Regions from separate parts of the Caulobacter sp. genome, predicted to be linked through region 2. Evidence: riboswitches for the same ligand, from Rfam matches in the RefSeq annotation. Region 2 holds a riboswitch; the other holds the start of a gene.
What was found. Region 2 has a riboswitch for cobalamin ahead of ACQY9P_RS18120 (TonB-dependent receptor plug domain-containing protein). Riboswitches for the same ligand answer to the same signal wherever they lie in the genome.
Positions count from the first base shown of each region.

Region 1 (11,139 bases), 1.6 Mb from region 2:
CGACGACCTGATGGTCGTCTCGCCCGACGTCGGCGGCGTGGTCCGGGCCCGGGCCCTGGCCAAGCGCCTGAACGACGCCGACCTGGCCATCGTCGACAAGCGCCGCTCGGGCCCCGGCCAGTCGGAAGTGATGAACATCATCGGCGACGTTTCGGGCCGCCGCTGCATCCTGTTCGACGACATCGCCGACTCGGCCGGCACCCTGTGCAACGCCGCCGCCGCCCTGGTGGCCCAGGGCGCGACCTCGGTTAGCGCCTATGTCACCCACGGCGTGCTGTCGGGCGCGGCCGCCGAGCGGGTCGCCAATTCGGTGCTGACCGAGCTGGTGGTCACCGACTCCATCGAGGCGTCCGACACCGTCAAGGCCTGCCCCAAGATCCGCTACGTCTCGTGCGCCCCGCTGATCGGCGAAGCCATCCGGCGGATCGCCAACGAAGAATCCGTCTCCAAGCTGTTCGACTAGCGCGGAAACCTTCCCTTTCGGGGAGTTTTGGCGGGCGGGTTCGCCTCTCGCGCGGCCAAGCTTGTCAAAGAATGGTTAACGGGCTGAGTGTCACAATATCGCCCGTCGCGGATGTTATTCGCGAAAATCAGTCTCATGGGGAAGTTCGCCCGAATGCACACCTTTTCGCGTGCGCGCGCCGTTCTATTGACGGCCGCCGTCGCGCTGGCCACCGTCGTGGCCGGCTGCGAAACCCCGCCCCCGCCTCCGCCGCCGCCCGTGGTCGCCGCCCCGGCCGTCGCGCCGCCGATCACGCTGTCGAACACCCTGGTCGAGCGCGCCAGCGCCTTCCGCGGCTACATGGCCCGGGCCGGCGCCATCAATCCCAAGTTCGAGAACGGCGACCAGATCCAGTCCTCGCTGAAGGTCGGCGTGGCCTATGAGCCCAAGCAGCTGCTGTCGGGCGTCATCGCCTACGCCGCCGTCATCGCCCTGCAGGACCCGACCTTCGTGGGCTCGGTCCGCGCCTTCGCCGCCGATCCGGCCCAGCGTCAGCAGGTCATCGCCCAGCTCGTCGCCGATCCGGCCTACGCCGCCAGCTTCAAGGGCAGCGACACCGCCGCCGGCCTGGTCATCGACACCCTGGGCGCCGAGGGCCTGAAGGTCTTCACCGCCGGCAAGGCCGTCAAGCAGGCCGCCTATGACGTGCAGCATTCGTCGTGGTCAAAGGCCTCGGTGCCCGATCGCGACGGCCGCCTGGCCTATGCCAAGACCATGTCGGCCATCCCGGCCCTGGCCGAGAGCGGCGACGTCAACACGCTGCAGCAGGCCTCGATCGGCGCCCAACCCCTGACCCTGACCCCGCGCTCGGCCTCCGGTCCCTATCAGCCCGTGGTGCTGCGCGGCATGGCCGTGGCCGCCCTGGCCGCCCTTGGCGCGGCGGGCGACAACAACCTGCCGACCATCGAGGCGGTGATGGCCGACCCGACCTCGGCCATGTGCCTGAACATGGGCAAGCTGAACCTTTACCAATGCCTGGCGGTGTCCAAGCCGCACTACGAGGACGTCTTCTGCCTGGGCCAGCATATCCTGATGGATACCGGCCAGTGCGTGATCAAGGCCTCGGGCGCGCCGATGCCGGTCGAACCCGCCCCGCCGGAGCGCGTGCTGCCGACCAAGACCTCGATCGCCCAGGGCGGCGGCGCCGGCCGCAACTCGCGCGCCGCCAAGACCGCCGTGAAGAAGCCGGCCGTCAAGAAGTAGACGTCGGGCTTTAACGACCAAAAAGCCAGGGAAGGGCCGGACGTTGCATCGTCCGGCCCTTCTGTGTATGTAGCGCGACCCTAAAAACCGTCGACCGAGCGGGGCAATCCAGTCCTGTGCGGCGGCTATGCATTTCGAGAGCAAGGGCTCTCCAGAGAGAACACCATGTCTGAGATCATTCTGAACGTTGAACTCCGCGACCGCGCCGGCACCGGCGGCGCTCGCGAAACCCGCCGCAGCGGCAAGGTCCCCGGCGTCCTGTACGGCGGCGGCAAGGCTCCCGTGAACATCTCGGTCAAGAGCAACGAATTCCGCAAGGCGCTCTACACCGGCAAGCTGCTCGGCCACCTGGTCACGCTGCAGTACGGCGAAGAGAAGCAGTCGGTCATCGCCAAGGCCGTTCAATTCCACGCCGTCACCGACGAGCCGGTCCACTTCGACCTGTACCGCGTCGACGAGCACCAGCTGATCAAGATCGAAGTTCCGGTTCACTTCAAGAACCACGAAACCTCGGTCGGCCTGAAGAAGGGCGGCACGCTGGAAATCATCCGTCACACCGTCGAACTGGCCTGCCCGGCCGACAAGATCCCCGAAGAACTGGTCATCGACCTGGCCGGCCACGACATCGGCGACGTCATCCGCATCTCGGAAGTGAAGCTTCCGGAAGGCGTGAAGACCGCCATGGACCGCGACTTCGTCATCGCCAACGTCAAGGCCTCGGCCGCGTCGCAATCGGGCGAAGGCGACACCACCACCGAGGGCTAAGCCCCTTGGTCGGTTCGCCGATCTGATATCGAGACGGGCGGGCTTTAGGGCCCGCCCGTTTTTCGTTTCGGCCAAGGCCCTGCGTCCTTCGAGGCCCGCCAGAGCGGGCGCCTCAGGATGAGGAACAGGGTTGAGGCGCGACTAAAGCATTCCTCATCCTGAGACGCCTTGCGCGGCAAGGCCTCGAAGGACGCACGGAGCCTCAGCGATGCTGATCCTCGCCGGTCTCGGCAATCCCGAGCCCAAGTACGAAAAGAACCGCCACAACGTCGGCTTCATGGCCGTCGACGCCCTGGCCCGCAAATGGGGCACCGGGCCGTGGCGCGCGCGCTTCCAGGGCCTGGCCTGCGAGGGCTCGGTTCCGACGCCGGGCGGCGCGGTCAAGCTGCTGCTGCTCAAGCCCAAGACCTACTACAACGAGAGCGGCCGCGCCGTGGGCGAGGCGATGAAGTTCTTCAAGCTGACGCCGGCCGACGTGATCGTGTTCCACGACGAGATCGACATGGCTCCCGGCCGCTTCCGGATGAAGGCCGGCGGCGGGGCGGCGGGCAATAACGGCATCCGCTCGATCACCAGCCAGATCGGCGACGCCTTCCGGCGGGGCCGGATCGGCGTGGGCCATCCCGGCGACAAGGACATGGTCATGCACTACGTGCTGGGCGACTTCCACAAGGTCGAGCACCAGTGGCTGGACCCGATGCTGGACGCCATCTGCGACGCCCTGCCCTTCGCTGCGGTCGGCGAAGACGAGCGCTATCAGGGCGAGGTCATGCGCCTGGCGCCGGCGCCCAAGGCCGATCCGCGCAAGCCGGCCAAGGGCGACTGAAATTTGCCGCTCATATAAAGCTTGTCATCCCGGCGCTCCGCTTCGCTACGGCCGGGATGACAAGCTTTTGTTGCTGAAGAAGAAAGTGTCCTCCGGACAGAAAAACGCTAAGTCCCGATCATGCTGCGCATCTCCGAACTGAAGCTGCCCTTGGGCCATCCGCCCGAAGCCATGGCCCCGGCTCTGTGCGAACGCCTAGGCATTGCGGCTAGCGACCTGCTCGACTTCGCTGTCGCCCGCCGGGCCCACGACGCGCGTCGCAAGGCGGCGATCCTGATGGTCTATTCGGTCGACGTGACGGTACGAGACGAAGCCGGGATCCTCGCGAAATTCGCCGGCGACCACCATGTGCGCCCCCGGCCCGACACCGACTACCGCCTGCTCACCCAGGTCCCGAAGGACTTTTCCGGCCCTCGCCCCATTGTCGTCGGCGCGGGCCCCTGCGGCCTGTTCGCCGGCCTGATCCTGGCCCAGATGGGCTTTCGCCCGATCATCCTGGACCGTGGCAAGGTGGTGCGCGAGCGCACCAAGGACACCTGGGCCCTGTGGCGCAAGAGCGAGCTGAACCCCGAGTCCAACGTCCAGTTCGGCGAGGGCGGCGCGGGCACCTTTTCGGACGGCAAGCTCTGGAGCCAGATCAAGGATCCCCGCCACCTGGGCCGCAAGGTGCTGGAGGAGTTCGTCAAGGCCGGCGCCCCTGAAGAGATCCTGACCGAGGCCCACCCCCACATCGGCACCTTCCGCCTGGTGACGATGGTGGAGTCTATGCGCGAGACCATCGAAGCCCTGGGTGGCGAATATCGCTGGCAGCACAGGGTCGACGGGATCGACGTCGAGGTCGGTTCCGACGGCTCGCGCAGGCTGCGCGGCCTGAAGCTGTCGACCGGCGAGGTTCTGGAGGCCGAGCACGTGGTGCTGGCCATCGGCCACAGCGCCCGCGACACCTTCCACATGCTCTACGACCAGGGCGTCCACATCGAGGCCAAGCCGTTCTCCATCGGGGTGCGGATTGAGCATCCGCAGTCGTGGATGGACAAGGCCCGTTTCGGGACCTGCGCCGGCCATCCCGACCTGGGCGCGGCCGACTACAGCCTTTCCCACCACTGCAGCAACGGGCGCACGGTCTACAGCTTCTGCATGTGCCCCGGCGGCACCGTGGTGGCGGCGACGTCGGAGCCCGGCCGCGTCGTGACCAACGGGATGAGCCAGTATTCGCGCAACGAACGGAACGCCAATTCCGGCTTCGTGGTCGGCATCGACCCCGAGCGCGACTATCCAGGCCATCCGCTGGCCGGGATCGAATTCCAGCGCAAATGGGAAAGCCTGGCCTATGTCGCCGGCGGCTCGACCTATGCCGCTCCGGCCCAGAAGGTCGGCGATTTCCTGGCCGGCCGCCCCTCGACCGATCTGGGCGAGGTGGCCCCCTCCTACAAGCCCGGCGTGACCATGACCGATCTGTCGGCCTGCCTGCCGGCCTTCGCCATCGAGGCGATGCGCGAGGCCCTGCCGGTCTTCGGCCGCCAGATCGCCGGTTATGACCATCCGGACGTGCTGCTGACCGGCGTGGAAACCCGCACCTCCTCGCCGATCCGGATCACCCGGGGCAAGGACTTCCAGAGCCTGAATACCGCCGGCCTGTTCCCGGCCGGTGAAGGCGCGGGCTATGCCGGCGGCATCCTGTCGGCGGCCGTGGACGGCATCAAGGTGGCCGAGGCGGTGGCGAGCGCTTGGATGGCCCGCCACCAGGGGCAATAACGGCCCCGGCTCAGCGGCCGACGATCATCGCCGACCTCGCGGCCTTGGCGGCGGCGACCATGTTGATCAGGGCCGGCCGCACCTCGTTCCAGCCTCGGGTCTTCAGGCCGCAGTCGGGATTGACCCACAGCTGGGCCGAGGACAGCCGCTGACCGGCGACGGCCAGCAGCTGGGTCATCTCGGCTTCGCCCGGCACGCGCGGGGCGTGGATGTCATAGACGCCGGGTCCGATCTGGGCCGGATAGGCGTAGGTGGCGAAGGCGTCCAGCAGCTCCATCTTCGAGCGCGCCGTCTCGATCGAGATCACGTCGGCGTCCATGGCCGCGATGGCCGCGATGATGTCGTTAAACTCCGAATAGCACATGTGGGTGTGGATCTGGGTCTGGTCGGCCACGCCCGACGCGGCCAGCCGGAACGCCTCGACCGCCCAGTCCAGATAGGCCTCCCAGTCGGCGCGACGCAGGGGCAGGCCCTCGCGCAGAGCGGCCTCGTCGATCTGGATGATCCGCGCCCCGGCGGCCTCGAGATCAACGACCTCGTCGCGGATCGCCAGGGCGATCTGTCGGCAGGTCTGGCTGCGGGCAATGTCGTCGCGGACGAACGACCACTGCAGGATGGTGACGGGCCCCGTCAGCATGCCCTTCATCGGCCGCTCGGTCAGGCCCTGGGCATAGCGCCACCAGTCCACGGTCATGGCGTGGGGACGCGCGACGTCGCCATACAGGATCGGCGGGCGCACGCAGCGCGAGCCGTAGGACTGCACCCAGGCGTGCTGGGTGAAGACAAAGCCCGACAGCTGCTCGCCGAAATACTGCACCATGTCGTTGCGCTCGAACTCGCCGTGCACCAGCACGTCCAGGCCGATCTCTTCCTGCCAGGCCACGGCGGCGGCGGTCTCCTGGCGCAGGAACGCCTGATAGTCGCTCTCGCTCACCGCGCCCTTGGCATGGTCCGACCGCGCCCTGCGCACGGCGGCCGTCTGGGGAAACGAGCCGATGGTGGTGGTCGGCAGGGGCGGCAGGTTCAGACGCGCGTGCTGGATGGCGATCCGCCGGCAGAACGGCGAGCTCCGGCGGGCGTCACGCGGCGTCACGGCGGCCAGTCGGGCCTGCACCGCAGGATCGTGGATCCGGGCGGAGGTGCGGCGCGCGGCGGCGGCGGCCGAAGCGGCCTCGAGCTGGGGCCGAATCGAGGCGCGGCCGGCGTTCAGGGCCTTGGCCAGCACGGCCAGCTCCTCGATCTTCTGCACGGCGAAGGCCAGCCATTGCGAGACTTCCGGATCCAGCCGGGTCTCGACGGACAGGTCCACCGGCGTGTGCAGCAGCGAGCAGGACGGCGCCAGGATCACGCGGTCGCCGCCGCGCGCGGCGACCACCGGCTCCAGGCGGTCGAGCAAGCCCTCCAGATCGGCCCGCCACACATTGCGACCGTCGATCACGCCCAGCGACAGGACAAGACTCTCGCGGGCGGCGGCCAGCACCGCCTCCAGATCCTGAGGCGCGCGGGCCAGATCCAGGTGCAGGCCCTCGACCGGCAGGTTGACCGCCGTGGACAGATTGTCGCCGAAGGTCCCGAAATAGCTGGTCAGCATCACCCGCAGGCGCGGGGCGGCATGGGTCAGGGCGCCATAGGCCCGGCGCAGTTCGCCGTGCTCGAACTCGGTCAGGTCCAGGGCCAGGCAGGGCTCGTCGATCTGCACCCAGTCGGCTCCGGCCTGGGTCAGGCGCTGCAGCACCTCGGCATAAACCGGGATCAGGGCCGACAGCAGCGACAGGGGTTGGAAATCCGGATCGCGGGTTTTGGCCAGTTTCAGGAAGGTCACCGGACCCAACAGCACCGGCCGGGTGTGGATCCCCTGCGCCTTGGCCTCCAGGAACTCGTCGATCGGCTTGGTCGAGGTCAGGGCGAAGGCCTGGCCGCGCGACACCTCGGGCGCCAGATAGTGATAGTTGGTGTCGAACCACTTGGTCATTTCCATCGCCGGCAGGCCGCTGGCGTGGCCCTCGGCCGGTTCATGGAGGTGGCCGTGGGCGCAGACCTCGGCGGCCTGGCCCTGCGTTCCGCGCGCCAGGGCGAAATAGGTGGCGGTATCCACCGGCCCGCCCGTCCAGCCGTAGATCGGCGGGATGGCCCCGACCATGACGCTGGTGTCCAGCACATGGTCATACAACGAGAAGTCATTGCTGGGCACGTGATCGACGCCAAGGGCGGCCTGACAGGCCCAGGTCTGGCCGCGCAGGGCGGCGGCGGCGGTCAGCAAGCCGGCGGCGTCGAGCCGTCCGGCCCAATGCTCTTCCAGCACGCGCTTGAGTTCGCGGCGGGGGCCGATGCGGGGAAAGCCCAGGGTGGCGACGGTGACGGTCATGTCTCAAAGCCTCTGCCAGATGATGGCGAGAGACTGATCGGGACGCGCGCAGGCGGTCGCGCACGGAACATGATGGCCCGGTCGCGCCTTGCTAGCGACCAGACCGGGCACCCCGCCGGAGGACGTTATCTGTCGGGGCAGGTCTCCTGGCTCACGGGTCAACGCCCCTGCCCTGGCCTTCCCGATCCGCCACCGATGAAGTTCGGCGGATCAGTGACACGTAACGGACAGCGGCTCACCGCTCACAGTTGCGGGGGCAGCGCCGGGATCGGGGTTTCACGCCCTCACCGACTTCCCTCTTAGCCACGCGCGCCAAGGCGCGCGCGGACCACGACAGGCGGCAGAAAGCACGGGACGCCCTCGTGCGTCAACAGGGACATAAAGATATCTTTATGTGATTTTCGAGAGGCCCTCAGAACTTCCCGGACTGGAAATCCTCGAACGCCTGCACGATCTCGTCGCGCGAGTTCATCACGAACGGTCCATGCCAGAACACCGGCTCGTTGATAGGACGGCCGGCCAGCAGCAGCACGCGGGCGTCGGTGATCGCCTCGACCAGCACCATGTCGCCCTGGCCCAGGAACACGCCCGACAGGGCGTCGATCTTGCCGCCCGCCACGCGGACCTGACCCTCATAGACCGCCAGCATGGCGTTGCGGTCGCCGCCGACGGGCTCCTCGAACCGCGTCCCGGCGGGGAGCACGACGTCGAAATAGAGCGCATCGACCGCCCCGCCGCCGATCGGGCCGGCCGTCCCCGCATCGGTGACGCCGGCGATCACCTTGACCGACACGCCACCATCGCGCGCCTCGACCGGAATGGCGTCGCTCTCGAATTCCGAATAGCCGGGGGCGCTCATTTTCAGCTTCGCCGGCAGGTTCACCCACAGCTGGAAGCCGCGCATCCGACCTTCGGCCTGCTCGGGCATCTCGGAATGGACGATGCCCTTGCCGGCCCGCATCCACTGGATGCCGCCCGGACCGATTATCCCCTCGCGGCCGGTATTGTCGCGGTGCCGCATCCGGCCTTCCAGCATGTAGGTCACGGTCTCGAAGCCGCGATGCGGATGGTCCGGGAAGCCGCCCATGTAGTCGGAGGCCTGATCGTTGTCGAAACAGTCCAGCATCAGGAACGGGTCGAACATCTGGGCTTCCTGGGTGCCCAGCATGCGGGTCAGGCGCACGCCGTCGCCGTCCGAGGCGGGGACGCCCTTCACGATCTTCACCACGGGTCGAAGGCTCATCTGACGGCTCCTTTTGCGCCTTCGATATCGGGTGCGGTTACAGTTCATGCAAGACCCCGCCGCTTCGCCTTCCCGATCATCCGTGCTAGGTCGCCCCCAACGAAATTCACGAGAGATCCATGGCCCTTAAAGTCGCCATCGTCGGCCTGCCCAATGTCGGCAAGTCCACCCTGTTCAACGCCCTGACCCAGACGGCGTCGGCCCAGGCCGCCAACTATCCGTTCTGCACGATCGAGCCCAACACCGGCGAAGTCGCGGTGCCCGAGCCGCGCCTGGACGCCCTGGCCAAGATCAGCGGCTCCAAGGAAATCATCCCGGCCCGCATCACCTTCGTCGACATCGCCGGCCTGGTGCGCGGCGCGTCGAAGGGCGAAGGCCTGGGCAACCAGTTCCTGGCCAATATCCGCGACTGCGACGCCGTGGCCTTCGTGGCCCGCTGCTTCGAGGACGGCGACATCGTCCACGTGGAAGGCCGCATCGACCCGATCAGCGATCTCGAGATCATCGAGATGGAGCTGATGCTGGCCGACCTGGAAAGCCTGGAAAAGCGCGTCCCCGCTCTGGAAAAGCGCGCCAAGGTCGGCGCCGACAAGGAAAGCGCCAACACCCTGCGCCTGGCCAATATCGCCCTGGCCCTGCTGCGCGAAGGCCGCCCGGCCCGCGCCGCCAAGATCGACGCCGACGACGAAAAAGCCTGGCACATGCTGCAGCTGCTGACATCGCTGCCGGCCCTCTATGTCTGCAATGTCGATGAAGGCAGCGCCGACAAGGGCAACAAGTTCTCTGACCTGGTCGCCGAACGCGCCGCCAAGGACAACGCCAAGTCGGTGGTGATCTCGGCCCAGATCGAGAGCGAGATCGCCCTGCTGGACGCCGAGGAACGCGCCGAGTTCCTGGAAACCCTGGGTCTGGAAGAGCCGGGCCTGAACCGCCTGATCCGCGAGGCCTACAAGCTTCTGAACCTGCAGACCTATTTCACGGTCGGCCCCAAGGAAGCCCGCGCCTGGACCATCCATGTCGGCGACACCGGCCCGCAGGCGGCCGGCGTGATCCACACCGACTTCGAGAAGGGCTATATCCGCGCCGAGACCATCGCCTTTGACGACTTCATCAAGCTGGGCGGCGAAAACGGCGCCAAGGAAGCCGGCAAGATGCGGGCCGAAGGCAAGGACTATGTCGTCAAGGACGGCGACGTGATGCACTTCCGGTTCAACGTTTAGCGCACTGCGTCCTTCGAGGCTCGGCTGCGCCTCGCACCTCAGGATGAGGAAGGTTTTCTGATTTCCTCATCCTGAGGCGCCCGCATGGCGGGCCTCGAAGGACGCACCGCCGATCCGCCTTGAGGAGCCCCAGCCATGTCCGACACCATCACCCTGACCGCCGGCCATGACGGCTTCCAGTTCACCGCCCTGCACGCCCAGCCGGAAGGCCCGCGCAAGGGCGGGGTGATCGTGATCCAGGAGATCTTCGGTCTCGACCGCTATGTGCACGAAGACGTGGCGCGCTGGGCGGCGCTGGGCTTCGAGGTGATCGCGCCGTCGATGTTCGATCGCCAGGAGAAGGGCTTCACGGCCGAGCACGATCCGGCCGGCTTCGAGTCGGGCGTCAAATACGCGATGGCCAACGGGCCGGACAACGCCATGGGCGACCTGCAGGCCTGCATCGACTTTCTGGGTCAGCGCGGCCCGGTGTTCATGGTCGGCTACTGCTACGGCGGCACCATGACCTGGCTGGCGGCCTCGCGCTGCACGGGCCTGTCGGCGGGTTCCAGCTATTACGGCAGCCAGGTGGGCGGCATGGCCAAGTTCAACCTGTCGTGCCCGGTGATCCTCCATCTGGGCCGCAAGGACGGCCACATCCCGGCCGACGAGGTGAAGACCGCCGTCGAAGCCGCCCATCCCGAGATTCCCGTCTACATCTACGAAAACAGCGGCCACGGCTTCAACAACGACGGCCGCCCCGATTCCGATCTGGCCGACGCGGAACTGGCGCGCGAACGCACCCTGGCGCTGTTCCTGGCCAATACCTGAGGTCGAATACCGCGCCAAACGCTCGACAGGTCGGCTCGGGGTTGTAGTGTGCGGCGGTCGATTGGGGAGGTTTCCATGAAATCCGTGATGTTCGCGCTGGCCCTGACCTGCGCCGTGATTGGCTCAGGCGCCGCTTTCGCCCAGAAGGCTCCCGGCGCCGCCCTGAGCGAGACGCCGGGCATGGTCGATCCAAACTTTGGCCAGCGCCTCCTGAACGCCGAGTCGGGCGGGGCCGGCTTCCGCGAGTCGGCCAACCCTCTGCGCGTCAAGGCGGCCGGCGAAATGCTGCACGAGGCCGGTGTGCCCTGCGACGTCAAGGACGCGGGCCTGATCACCGACTCGAAGAAGGCCCTCAGCTACGAGGTCGCCTGCAAGGATGACTTCGGCTGGATCGTCACCAAGGTCGGCTCCGACATCACGGCGCATGACTGCATCGCCGTGCTGACCTCG
Region 1 covers NZ_OZ257139.1:2,233,224-2,244,362, reverse strand. The annotation lists gene ACQY9P_RS10495 (ribose-phosphate pyrophosphokinase) at 1-463, shown strand, start outside; gene ACQY9P_RS10490 (hypothetical protein) at 617-1,705, shown strand; gene ACQY9P_RS10485 (50S ribosomal protein L25/general stress protein Ctc) at 1,871-2,470, shown strand; gene pth (aminoacyl-tRNA hydrolase) at 2,679-3,296, shown strand; gene ACQY9P_RS10475 (NAD(P)/FAD-dependent oxidoreductase) at 3,417-5,051, shown strand; gene metE (5-methyltetrahydropteroyltriglutamate--homocysteine S-methyltransferase) at 5,062-7,416, opposite strand; cobalamin riboswitch at 7,536-7,764, opposite strand; gene ACQY9P_RS10465 (pirin family protein) at 7,829-8,659, opposite strand; gene ychF (redox-regulated ATPase YchF) at 8,779-9,879, shown strand; partial or broken gene ACQY9P_RS10455 (hypothetical protein) at 9,904-10,036, shown strand; gene ACQY9P_RS10450 (dienelactone hydrolase family protein) at 10,015-10,689, shown strand; gene ACQY9P_RS10445 (hypothetical protein) at 10,765-11,139, shown strand, end outside.
Region 1: linked by a shared signal. The riboswitch ahead of metE (5-methyltetrahydropteroyltriglutamate--homocysteine S-methyltransferase) and the one ahead of ACQY9P_RS18120 (TonB-dependent receptor plug domain-containing protein) in region 2 are both predicted to bind cobalamin.

Region 2 (11,139 bases):
GATCCAGGTACTGCGGCAATCCCGATGCGTGCCTAATAGCGGGAGCGGCCGGTTCACCTACTGCACGGGTCGCCAGCAGAACCGAAAGAGGGATCAACAGGACAACAAACCAACCCATTGAGCGAATGCCGGCCGCGTGGTCTCCCTTGAAAGCGAGCGCGATAATCGGGGGCAAGGTCAACACCAGGATCATGCCGACCACGTTGCCCGCCTGCCACCAGCCATAGACTCTGGAACGCTGCTGATAGTCTCTGGAAAGCACCGAAGCCCACGCGGTGTGCGACAGCACCACCATGGAATATCCTGCATAGGTGACCACGAGCCAGAACCATAGATAGACCGGTCCGATTCCCGGCTTGGCCATGAAGAGCGCAAAAGCGCCAATCATCACCAACGGCGAGCCCGCGACCAGCCATGGCCTGAAACGTCCCCATTGCGTTCGGGTGCGGTCCATCATCCCGCCGATCAGCGGGTCAAAAAGGATGTCGATCAGTCGGACTATCAGGAAGGCCGCGCCGACGGCGCTGAGTGAGAGGCCAAGCTCGCTGGCGTAGAACTCGGGAAGATAGACCACGAGTGGCAATCCAAGCGCCGAAATGGGCAAGCAAGGGGCCGCGAACGCAGCCAATGACCACGACGATCGTCGATCGACCATTCCAAAATCCTCCCACCGGGCGGGTTGGCTCCCGCCTTGAACGTGATTAGTAGGGGCTAGCGCCCCTTGAACTCATTCTTGGCCAGCTTGTCAGCCAGTCGATCAAATGCTGTGTCTGCGTCGCTCCATGTGGAACTGTAGGGCGCGCGCGTGATGTCGGTTTCGTACCAACTGTAGTCTACGGGAACGCGCTCGCCGGACTTGGCGTGATATTCGCCCGCGATGCGGGCTCCGCCTACGCCGAAACTGGAATAGGAAAGACCGGACTGGCTGCTCATCTGCCGAAGGGTAGGGCGGTTGGGCCGAGCATCCTCAATCACGAGATCAAGTTCACCCCCGTCGGGCCGCAGCGCGCCGGACTTGTCCAGCGCCTTCTCGACGGTCCGCTTGAGTTCGCTTGTCAGGTAGTCGAACTCACGCTTGTCCATGATCTCGGTCTTTTTGGCGAGGTCAGAGCCGATGGTTACGCGAACGACCGATACGTCGGGAGCCGCAAGGGCTTGGCCGCAGGCGAGGGTGGTCAGAATCATGAAGGCGGCGAGTGCGGTTTTCATCGTCAGAACTCCGGGTCAGGCCCCTCGGATCAAACTGTGGAGCCTTCCCCCGGAAAACGCCAGAGCGTGTTCATGCTGTTCCAAACGTCTGTTCGTTTTTTCTTCCACGCGCGGCGAAGGCCAGCACGGCCCAGCCGGCAAGGGCTGAAAGAACCGAGCCCGCCAGAACTCCGAGCTTGGTCTCGTCCTGGAGGACCGCCGATCTGAACGCCAGATTGTTGATGAACAGGCTCATGGTGAAGCCCACGCCACACAAGAGCGAGACGCCATACAGCTGTGTCCAGTTCGCGCCCGTAGGTCGGCTCGCGGCGCCAAACTTGATCGCGAGGGCGCTGAAGCCGAAGACACCCAGCTGCTTGCCCAGGAACAGGCCTGCGGCGACGCCCAGTGTGGAAGGCGCAGAGAGGGCAACGATGCCTGTCGCGCCAAGGCTGACGCCCGCATTGGCGAACCCGAAGATCGGCACGATGAGGTAAGCCACCCATGGGTTCAGCCCATGTTCCAGTCGGTGGAGGGGAGAGTGAGTATCCTCGTGACCTTCGTGGGTCTTTCCGATCGGAATGGTCAAGGCCAGAGCCACACCGGACAGCGTCGCATGCACGCCTGACTTCAACAGGAGCCACCAGAGAAGGGCGCCGAGAAGCAGATAGGGCGTGAGGCGGACCACCTTCAGTCGATTCAAACCGACGAGGACGGCGATCACCGCCGCAGCGCCACCCAACGCCCACGCTGTAAGATGATCGGTGTAGAAGATCGCGATAATCAGGATCGCGCCCAGGTCATCAATGATGGCGAGAGCCGCCAGAAAGATCTTCAACGAGGCTGGCGCGACCCGCGGCCCCATGAGCGACAGGACGCCAAGCGCAAACGCGATATCGGTCGCCGCAGGTATCGCCCAACCCCTCAGGGAAGCTGCGGAGTGCAGATTTATCCCGACGTAGATGAGGGCCGGGACCAGCATGCCGCCAATGGCCGCCACGCCCGGAAGCACCCGCCGTGCCCAAGAAGAAAGCTCGCCGTCGATCGTCTCTCGCTTGATCTCCAGGCCGACCAGCAGAAAGAACACGGACATCAAGCCGTCATTGACCCAATGCGCCAGGCTCAGGCCTGCGATCTCGATATGCAGGCCCTGGAAATAGAGCTGGCCCAACGGTGAATTGGCGATGACCAACGCACTCGCCGCCGACGCCATCAGCAAAATCCCTCCGGCCGATTCCGTGGCCAGAAAAGCCCGCAAGGCCGCTTTGGGTCTCTGAAGAGTCATGCGCGGAGTTCCTGTGCCGAATGGCCTGAGTTGAACGGCGCCCCCTGCCACGAGCGTTAATATCTTGCTGGATTCGCCGACCAGACGTTGATCAAATCGTCCAACCTGATCTCGAAAGTCTTGATGCAGAGTTCTCTAGGGACTGATGACTCAAGCGCCTTGATAAGTCGCCGCGTTCCCGATGGTGACGCGCGATGACCGCGTGTGACTGTCATGGAAGCTCTACGTTGACGGTGCGTGGTGCAGCCTATAGGGCTGCGAACGCGTCAGGTTCCTCGAAAGAGGATGAATAGGGAACGGGGTTCAAAACCCCGGCTGCCCCCGCAACTGTAAGCGGCGAGCTTGCGCGTCACATGCCACTGGGACTCCGGTCCTGGGAAGGCGACGCGCCAAGCATTGACCCGTGAGCCAGGAGACCTGCCCGACGCGGTCGTTCATCGTCCGGCCGGGGTGCGCCGAGCGAACGGGATTTCCCGCGAAACGACATGTCAGTCAGGCCGCATCGCGGCCTCTAGCGTAGGCGTGTCTATGCGTTTGCGTCGGAGGGCGCGTGCGGGTCGTTCAAAGGAAGAAGACCCATGATCCGAGCGCTTCTGTGCTCCAGCACGCTTTCCACCACCCTGATCGCCGGCGCCGCCATGGCCGACGAGCAGCGGGCCCCTGAAATTGACGTGGCCGGTCGGGCCGGCGCTACGGCGGTGGCCGAACTCGTCGTTACCGCGACGCGCTCGCCGCAACCGGTCGAAAAGGTTGGCGCTTCGATCACCGTGCTGACAGCCGACGCAATCAAGGCCAGTCAGGCCACATCGGCGGTTGAGCTGCTGGCCCAGACTCCAAGCGTCAGCTTCGCACGCAACGGAGGCCCAGGAACGGCAACCAGCCTCTATATTCGCGGTGCTGAAACCCAGCACACGGTCGTGCTGATCGATGGCGTAAAGCTGAATGATCCATCCTCGACTCAAGGCGCCTACAACTCCGGAAACCTGATGATCGGTGACGTCTCGCGCATTGAAGTTCTGCGCGGCGCTCAATCGACCCTCTGGGGCAGTCAGGCCATCGGCGGCGTCGTCAATATCGTCACCACCGAAACCACCAAACCCTTTGAGAGCAACGCCAGTGTTGAAGGCGGCGCGCGCGGAACGGGCATGATCCGCGCCGGAGCCGGCGGCGCCAGCGACCGCGTCACCTGGCGCCTCGCAGGCAGCTACTACACCACGGACGGCTTCTCCTCTTACGCCCTGGGCAAGGAGAAGGACGGCTACCAGAATACCGCTGTGTCAGGTCGTGTACGCGTCGCGCTGACAGACGCAGTTTCGGCTGAGGTCCGCTCGGTCTACTCCGCCGGTCGCAACGACTTTGACGGCTTCGGCGTCGACTCGCCGGAGTTTGGCCGCACGAAGGAGTTGGTCGTCTATACCGGCCTGAACTTCAGCCTGCTGGACGGCCGTTTCAACAACCGGGTCGCCTATGGCTACACCGACACGGATCGCGAGAACCTCAACCCGGCCCGTCCTGCCGTTCCGCTGACCTTTGATGCCGCTGGCAAGAACAAACGCGTGGAATATCAGGGCGCATTCGCGCTTACCGATGTCGTGACGGCGTCGTTTGGCGCAGAGAGCGAGCGGTCGCGCATGCGCACCCGCACGCCTAGCACGTCTCTTCCGAACCCCGCTTTCAAGACTGGGCGCGTGGGAGTCGACACCGTTTACGGTCAGGTGCAAGCGGAGGTGGCTAGCGGCCTCACGCTGACGGGCGGCCTGCGCCACGAAAACCACGATACCTACGGCGCCCACACGCTGGGTCAGGTCTCTGCCGCTTGGGCGTTGAATGATGGTGCGACCGTGCTGCGCGCTAGTTTCGGTCAGGGATTCCGCGCGCCGGGTCTCTACGAGCTCTACAGTGAATACGGAAATCTGGACCTTGGTCCGGAAGAGTTCGATAGCTGGGACGCGGGCGTAGAACAGCACTTTCTGGGAGGCAAGGCCAAGGTCTCGGCCACCGTGTTCAAGCGCGACGCGGACAACGAGATCCGTTTCTTTTCGTGCTCCTCGACCTCTACGGAGGCCCAGTGCCGGCCGGGCGGAAACTTCCGCTACGGCTACTACAAGAACATCCAGAAGACCGAGACCAAGGGACTGGAACTGATTGGTCAACTTGAGGTGACAAGCCGGCTTACCGTATCGGGCAACTATACCTACACAGACGCCGAGAACGCCTCGGGCGCAGCGGCCGGCAAGCAACTGACCCGACGCGCCAAGGACCTGGCCAATCTGTCGGCGAGCTATCGTTGGCCAGTTGGCCTGAGCACCACAGTCGCGGCGCGCTATGTCGGCAAGACGTTCAACAACGACGCCAACACCGTCGCCGTCAGCGGTTACACGCTGGTGGATCTGCGGGCCTCTTACCCGATCAACGAGACCCTGGAATTCTATGGCCGGGTGGAAAACGCCTTCGACGAACACTACCAGACAATCCTGGGCTACGGGACACCGGGGCGAGGCGCCTTCATCGGCGTACGCGCCAAGTTCTAGCCGAGACGCCGACAGACCGTCGGCTTGCCAAACGGTGGCCGTCTCTGCGAGGCGCCACCGTTTTTGCGGCTGTTCTGCCCGACCCGCCCGACATGGGTCGGGTAGGGCGGAGGCCCGGCGCAAGCTTTGGAGGATGATCATGGCGGCGTTGATGATTCAGGGCTGCGGATCGGATGTAGGCAAATCCGTGCTGGTCGCCGGGCTGTGTAGAGTCTTCGCCAATCGGGGTCTGACCGTGCGCCCCTTCAAGCCGCAGAACATGTCCAACAATGCCGCCGTGACGAGCGACGGTGGTGAGATCGGACGGGCCCAGGCTCTGCAAGCTCTGGCCTGCAGGACGCCTCCGACTGTCGACATGAATCCCGTGCTCCTCAAACCGCAGAGTGATGTGGGAGCTCAACTCATCGTTCTGGGCAAGATGATGGGGACGTGGGAGGCGAGGGGCTTTCAGGAGCGTAAGGGCGAGTTGCTCGACACTGTCCTGACAAGCTTTCGCAGGCTGGAGGCCACGTGTGACCTCGTGATCGTGGAGGGCGCTGGCAGTCCCGCCGAGATCAACCTTCGCGCGGGAGACATCGCCAACATGGGCTTTGCCCGTGCGGCCAACGTGCCGGTCGTTCTGGTTGGCGACATCGACCGAGGTCACGTCATCGCGGCCCTGGTCGGCGCCTATGCCGTGCTTGAAGCGGAAGATCGCGCGATGATCCGGGGTTTCCTGATCAACAAGTTTCGAGGTGATCCCTCGCTGTTCCGGGACGGCCGCCTGGAGATCACTCGACGCACACGCTGGACGGATTTCGGCATGGCGACCTGGATGGCCGCGGCGCGATCCTTGCCGGCTGAAGACGCTGTGATCCTGGACCGTGCGATGAAGGGAAACGGTCGAAAGACCAGGATCGTGGTTCCGATGCTGTCGCGCATGGCCAATTTCGATGACTTTGACGCCCTTCGTTCGGAGCCCGAGGTGGACTTTGACTTCATCCCCCCTGGTCAGCCACTGCCTGGCGATGCGGATTTGGTGATCCTGCCAGGCACCAAGGCGACACTGGCTGACCTGGCCTTTTTCCGAACCCAGGGGTGGGACATTGACCTCGTCGCTCACGTACGCAGGGGCGGGCATGTGCTAGGCGTTTGCGGTGGGTATCAGATGCTGGGGCGGACCTTGAGCGATCCTGATGGAGTGGAAGGTCCGCCCGAAACGGTCGCTGGTCTTGGACTACTGGACGTGGATACGACCCTGACGGGCGCAAAGGTGCTGGCGTCGGTGGCGGGGCGCTTCGTCGCCGCTGAGGCTCGATTTGAAGGCTATGAAATGCATGTCGGTCGCACGACTGTCTCGGCGCGGCCGATGCTGGCGCTCGACAGCGGAGCGACGGATGGCGCAACGTCTCCAGACGGCAGGATCATGGGTTGTTATGTCCATGGCCTATTTAACAAGGGCGACGCAAGACGGGCATTTTTACGGACGCTTGGCGCATTTTCCAACGCCCTGGACCAGACTGATCGCGTGGACAGGGCCCTGGACGAAATCGCGGCAACCCTGGAATGCGAATTTGACATCCGGGGCTTGGCAGACTTGGCGGGCCTAGGGGCAACGATGTGATCTTGTGTCAAGTTCGCGGGGCATAAAGCTGTATCGCCTAAGATATATTATCAGAAATATATGCGCCTTTGAGCCAGGACCCCGCTAGATCGACTGCTATCGCCTCGCGGCGTTTACCTGAGCGCTTCCGGCCAGCGCCAATGTCGATTTCAAGTCCATGACAACGTTATCAAATTAGACGCCTAGCCCTATTGCCGAATACTGTGACCCCAAGTCGGACAAGAGCTCCGTCACTCACGCAGGCAGGACTGGCACTATGAGCAATAATGCCCTGGGCGCGAACACGCCCTCGACGAAACATGCGCGCCTGCTGGCCTGGGTCGACGAGATCGCGGCCTTGACCAAGCCGGAAGCCGTTCACTGGTGCGATGGCTCGGACGCTGAATGGTCCGCTCTGACTGACCAACTGATCGCAGCCGGTACGCTAAAGCGCTTGAATCCAGATCTTCGGCCGAACTCATTCCATGCCGCCTCGGACCCACGTGACGTCGCACGGGTCGAGAGCCGTACCTTCATCTGCTCCGAAGACCCGATCGACGCGGGCCCGACTAATAACTGGCGCGACCCCATTGAGATGCGAGGGTTGTTGAACGGCCTGTTCGACGGCTGCATGCGGGGCAGGACCATGTACGTCGTGCCGTTTTCAATGGGTCCGGTGGGATCGCCGATCAGCGCCTTGGGCGTCGAAATCACCGATAGCGCCTACGTCGCCGTCTCGATGCGAGTGATGACCCGGATGGGTCAGGCGGCGCTTGACGCACTGGGAGACGACGGCTTCTTTGTGCCTGCCGTCCACACCTTGGGAGCGCCGTTAGCGCCAGGCCAGGTTGACGTGCCGTGGCCGTGCAACGACGACAAGTATATCGTCCATTTCCCCGAAAGCCGCGAGATTTGGTCCTACGGCTCAGGCTACGGCGGGAACGCGCTGCTTGGAAAGAAGTGCTACGCGCTGCGCATCGCTTCGGTGATGGCGCGGGATGAGGGTTGGCTGGCCGAGCACATGTTGATCCTCAAGCTGACTTCGCCGGCGGGCAAGGTTCGCTATGTGGCCGCCGCCTTCCCTAGCGCGTGCGGCAAGACGAACATGGCCATGCTGCGGCCTACCCTGCCCGGCTGGAAAGCTGAGACGATCGGTGACGACATCTGCTGGATGCGGTTCGGAGCCGACGGAAGGCTGTACGCGATCAATCCCGAGGCGGGCTTCTTTGGCGTCGCTCCCGGCACGGGCGTGAAGACCAACCGAAACGCCGTCGACACCCTGCACTCCAACTGTATCTACACCAATGTCGCGCTGACACCGGACGGTGATGTCTGGTGGGAAGGCCTCACAGAGACTCCCCCCGAGGGCCTTACCGACTGGAAGGGGCGCGCCTGGACGCCTGAGCTAGGCGAGCCGGCCGCGCATCCCAACGCGCGGTTTGCCGTGCCCGCCGGCCAGTGCCCAGTGATCGCCGACGAATGGGAAGATCCCGCCGGCGTACCGATCTCGGCCATCCTGTTCGGCGGGCGCCGCGCCTCGGCGGTTCCTTTGGTCACCGAGGCTTTTGACTGGGAGCATGGCGTATTCCTGGCCTCCAATGTCGCCTCCGAAGGCACTGCGGCGGCCGAGAACAGCATCGGCGAACTGCGCCGCGACCCCTTCGCCATGCTACCGTTCTGCGGCTACAACATGGGCGACTACTTCAATCATTGGCTTAAGGTTGGGGCGTCGGCTGATCCAGCAAAGCTGCCGCGGATCTACTTCGTCAACTGGTTCCGCAAGGATGAGCATGGCAGGTTCGTATGGCCCGGCTATGGCGAGAACAGCCGTGTGTTGAAGTGGATCGTCGATCGTCTGGAGGGTGAAGCCGAGGCCGTGGACAGCCCGATCGGTCGCCTGCCGTTGCGCGATGGCCTCGACCTGGAGGGCCTGAATCTGACCCAGGCCCAGCTTGACCTGCTGCTCACCGTCGACCCGGTCATATGGCGCGCAGAGGCGGCCTTGATCCCGGACGCCTACTCCAAATTCGGTGATCGACTGCCGCCGCAGCTTTGGGCCCAACTGGACACGCTCAACCAGCGGCTCTCCAGGCTGGATCAACCGGCGAAACGACTTGAACCCGCCTGACAGGCCGTGAGCAAAAGCGGGACATCGGCTAGTCCCGTCGATTGCTAGAGCCTCAGATCCGCGTAGCCCTTGGAGCTATCACTGAAGTGCGCGCCGAACGGTCGTGATCGCGTGCCCACGCGCTTGAGGATCGATCGGGCTCTTGCGTCGCCGGCCAGGGACGGCATCCCTCGCGTTGTCGTGTCATTTGGCCCGCCCGTGCCGATCTCATTCAGCGTGATGGGTACGAGACGCGCCGACCGGCAACGGCCTTTGCGGAAAGCGCAATCGACCATCACGCTTTCCCAGGCCTCCGATGGATAGGAGCCTGGAGGCTTCTCCGTCTGGAAGAGGAAATTTCCCAGCCCAAAGAACAGCGGCGCGCCCCGATGGATTTCAATGCCCTGCAGTAGCGGAGCGCCATGGCCGACGAACACCGAGGCACCAGCTTCCGCGCAGCGCTTTGCGAACCTCCGCTGCCATGGCGGGACCATGGCCATGTCGGGCTCCCAATCATGATTGTGCTGGTAGGCGATCACGACGTCAGCGCGTTGCGACGCATCCGACAGCGCATCCAGCACTCTGGCCTCGTCAGCGGGCGCGATATGACCGTCAGGGCCGCGACGTAGCTCGTTGACGCCGGGGCGACTGGCGGTAGCCGCGCCGCCTTCCCGCACCTTCCCGGTGGCGCAGGCCACAAGCGCGACGGTTCCATGCGGTGTTTGCAGAAACCCCGGCGCTGCCGCGCGAGCAAGGTCCTCGCCGGTTCCCGCGGTCGCCAGACCAGCTGCATCTAACGCCGCAAGGGTGTCGAGAATGCCGCCAGAGCCCAGATCAAAGGCATGATTGTTCGAGGTCGCCACTAGCCGGACGTTCATCGCCTTGAGGGTATCCAACACCTCAGGGCCAGCGGCGTGCAGGGTCAGCGCCTCTCGCGTCGGCGCGCCAGCGCGGGAACCCAGGATCACTGTCTCCAGATTGGTGAAGCACGCATCGGCCTTCGCGAGCCTGTCGGCCACGCGCTCACGATCCGGCCAGGCGGCCAAAGATACGTCGTGCTCAATCAGAGCCTGGCCCAGCAGCGTCAGCTTGAGGTCGTGCGGAGCCGCCAAGCTGGGCGACACCCAAGCGCCAAGGCCCGCGCCCAGAAAATGCCTGCGGTTCATCGATGTTCCCTCGTTGCGGCGACCATAAGTAGCCGCTCCATACGCTGCTAGGTCATGCGCGCTGCGCATGGCCCGATACCGCCGCGCAATGCAGTTGTCGGACTGGGATCGGCCTGCGACGCTCGGTCCAACGGGGAAGGTTTCCAATGACGACTGAAGATCCGCGCGGCTCGTCCGCTCGCCGGGGGACGCGGCTGCTCGATCGCATCGAGAAGATCGGTGACGCCCTCCCCGACCCCGTCTTGATCTTCGCCGGCTGTATCGCGCTTCTGATCATTGTTTCAGTGATCGCCAGCTCCATGGGCTGGAGCGCAACCAACCCCGTCACGGGCGCCCACCTGAAGACCCAGAGCCTGTTGTCGGAAGCCAACCTTTCCAAGCTTTTCGCCGACATGCCAGACACTCTCACCAGCTTCCCGCCGCTGGGCCTGGTCTTGGTGGTCATGCTGGGCGCCGCCGTGGCCGAGCGGACCGGCCTGTTTGGAGCGCTGCTCGGCGGCGCGGTGCGAAAACTGCACAAGCGCGCCCTCACCCCCGCGATCTTCCTGATCGGGCTCATGTCGCACCACGCGGCCGACGCGGCCTATGTCGTCCTGATCCCGCTGTCGGCTCTGATCTTCGCCGAAAGCGGCCGGCATCCTCTCGCCGGCGTCGCCGTGGCCTATGCGGGCATTTCCGGCGCTTTCGCCGGCAATATCCTGCCCGGACAATTCGACGTGTTGATCCTGGGTATCACCGAACCGGCCGCCCAGTTGATCGACCCGAACTTCGTGATGAACCCGCTGGGTAACTGGTGGTTCACCCTGTCAATCGGACTTCTGTTCACGCCCATCGCCTGGTGGGTGACCGACAGGGTCGTTGAGCCCCGGCTTGGTCCCTGGAGCGCCAGGGATGCGGATGGGGCCGATGCTGGCGCAAGTTTTGACGTGATCGGCGAGGCCCAACGTCGCGGTCTGCGCCGCGCGGGTTTGGCGGCGCTGGTGGTCATCGCCCTCTTCGCCGCTCTGACGCTATGGCCCGGCTTCTCGCCGCTGATTGATCAGACGGCCGTCGGACCGCGCCGAATGACGCCGTTCTATCAAGCGCTGATCGCCGCCTTCATGCTGCTGTTCCTGGCGAGTGGCTGGGCCTATGGCTCGGCCACCGGCGCGATCAAGACCCATCGCGACGTCGTCGGCATGATGGCGCATGGCATGAAGGAGATGGCGCCCTATCTGGTGCTGGCCTTCTTCGCCGCTCATTTCGTGGCGATGTTCAGCTGGTCCAAACTCGGCCCCGTC
Region 2 covers NZ_OZ257139.1:3,878,128-3,889,266, reverse strand. The annotation lists gene ACQY9P_RS18135 (MFS transporter) at 1-655, opposite strand, end outside; gene ACQY9P_RS18130 (hypothetical protein) at 712-1,209, opposite strand; gene nhaA (Na+/H+ antiporter NhaA) at 1,280-2,473, opposite strand; cobalamin riboswitch at 2,725-2,912, shown strand; gene ACQY9P_RS18120 (TonB-dependent receptor plug domain-containing protein) at 3,052-5,004, shown strand; gene ACQY9P_RS18115 (cobyric acid synthase) at 5,144-6,607, shown strand; gene ACQY9P_RS18110 (phosphoenolpyruvate carboxykinase (GTP)) at 6,864-8,714, shown strand; gene ACQY9P_RS18105 (CapA family protein) at 8,759-9,859, opposite strand; gene ACQY9P_RS18100 (AbgT family transporter) at 10,006-11,139, shown strand, end outside.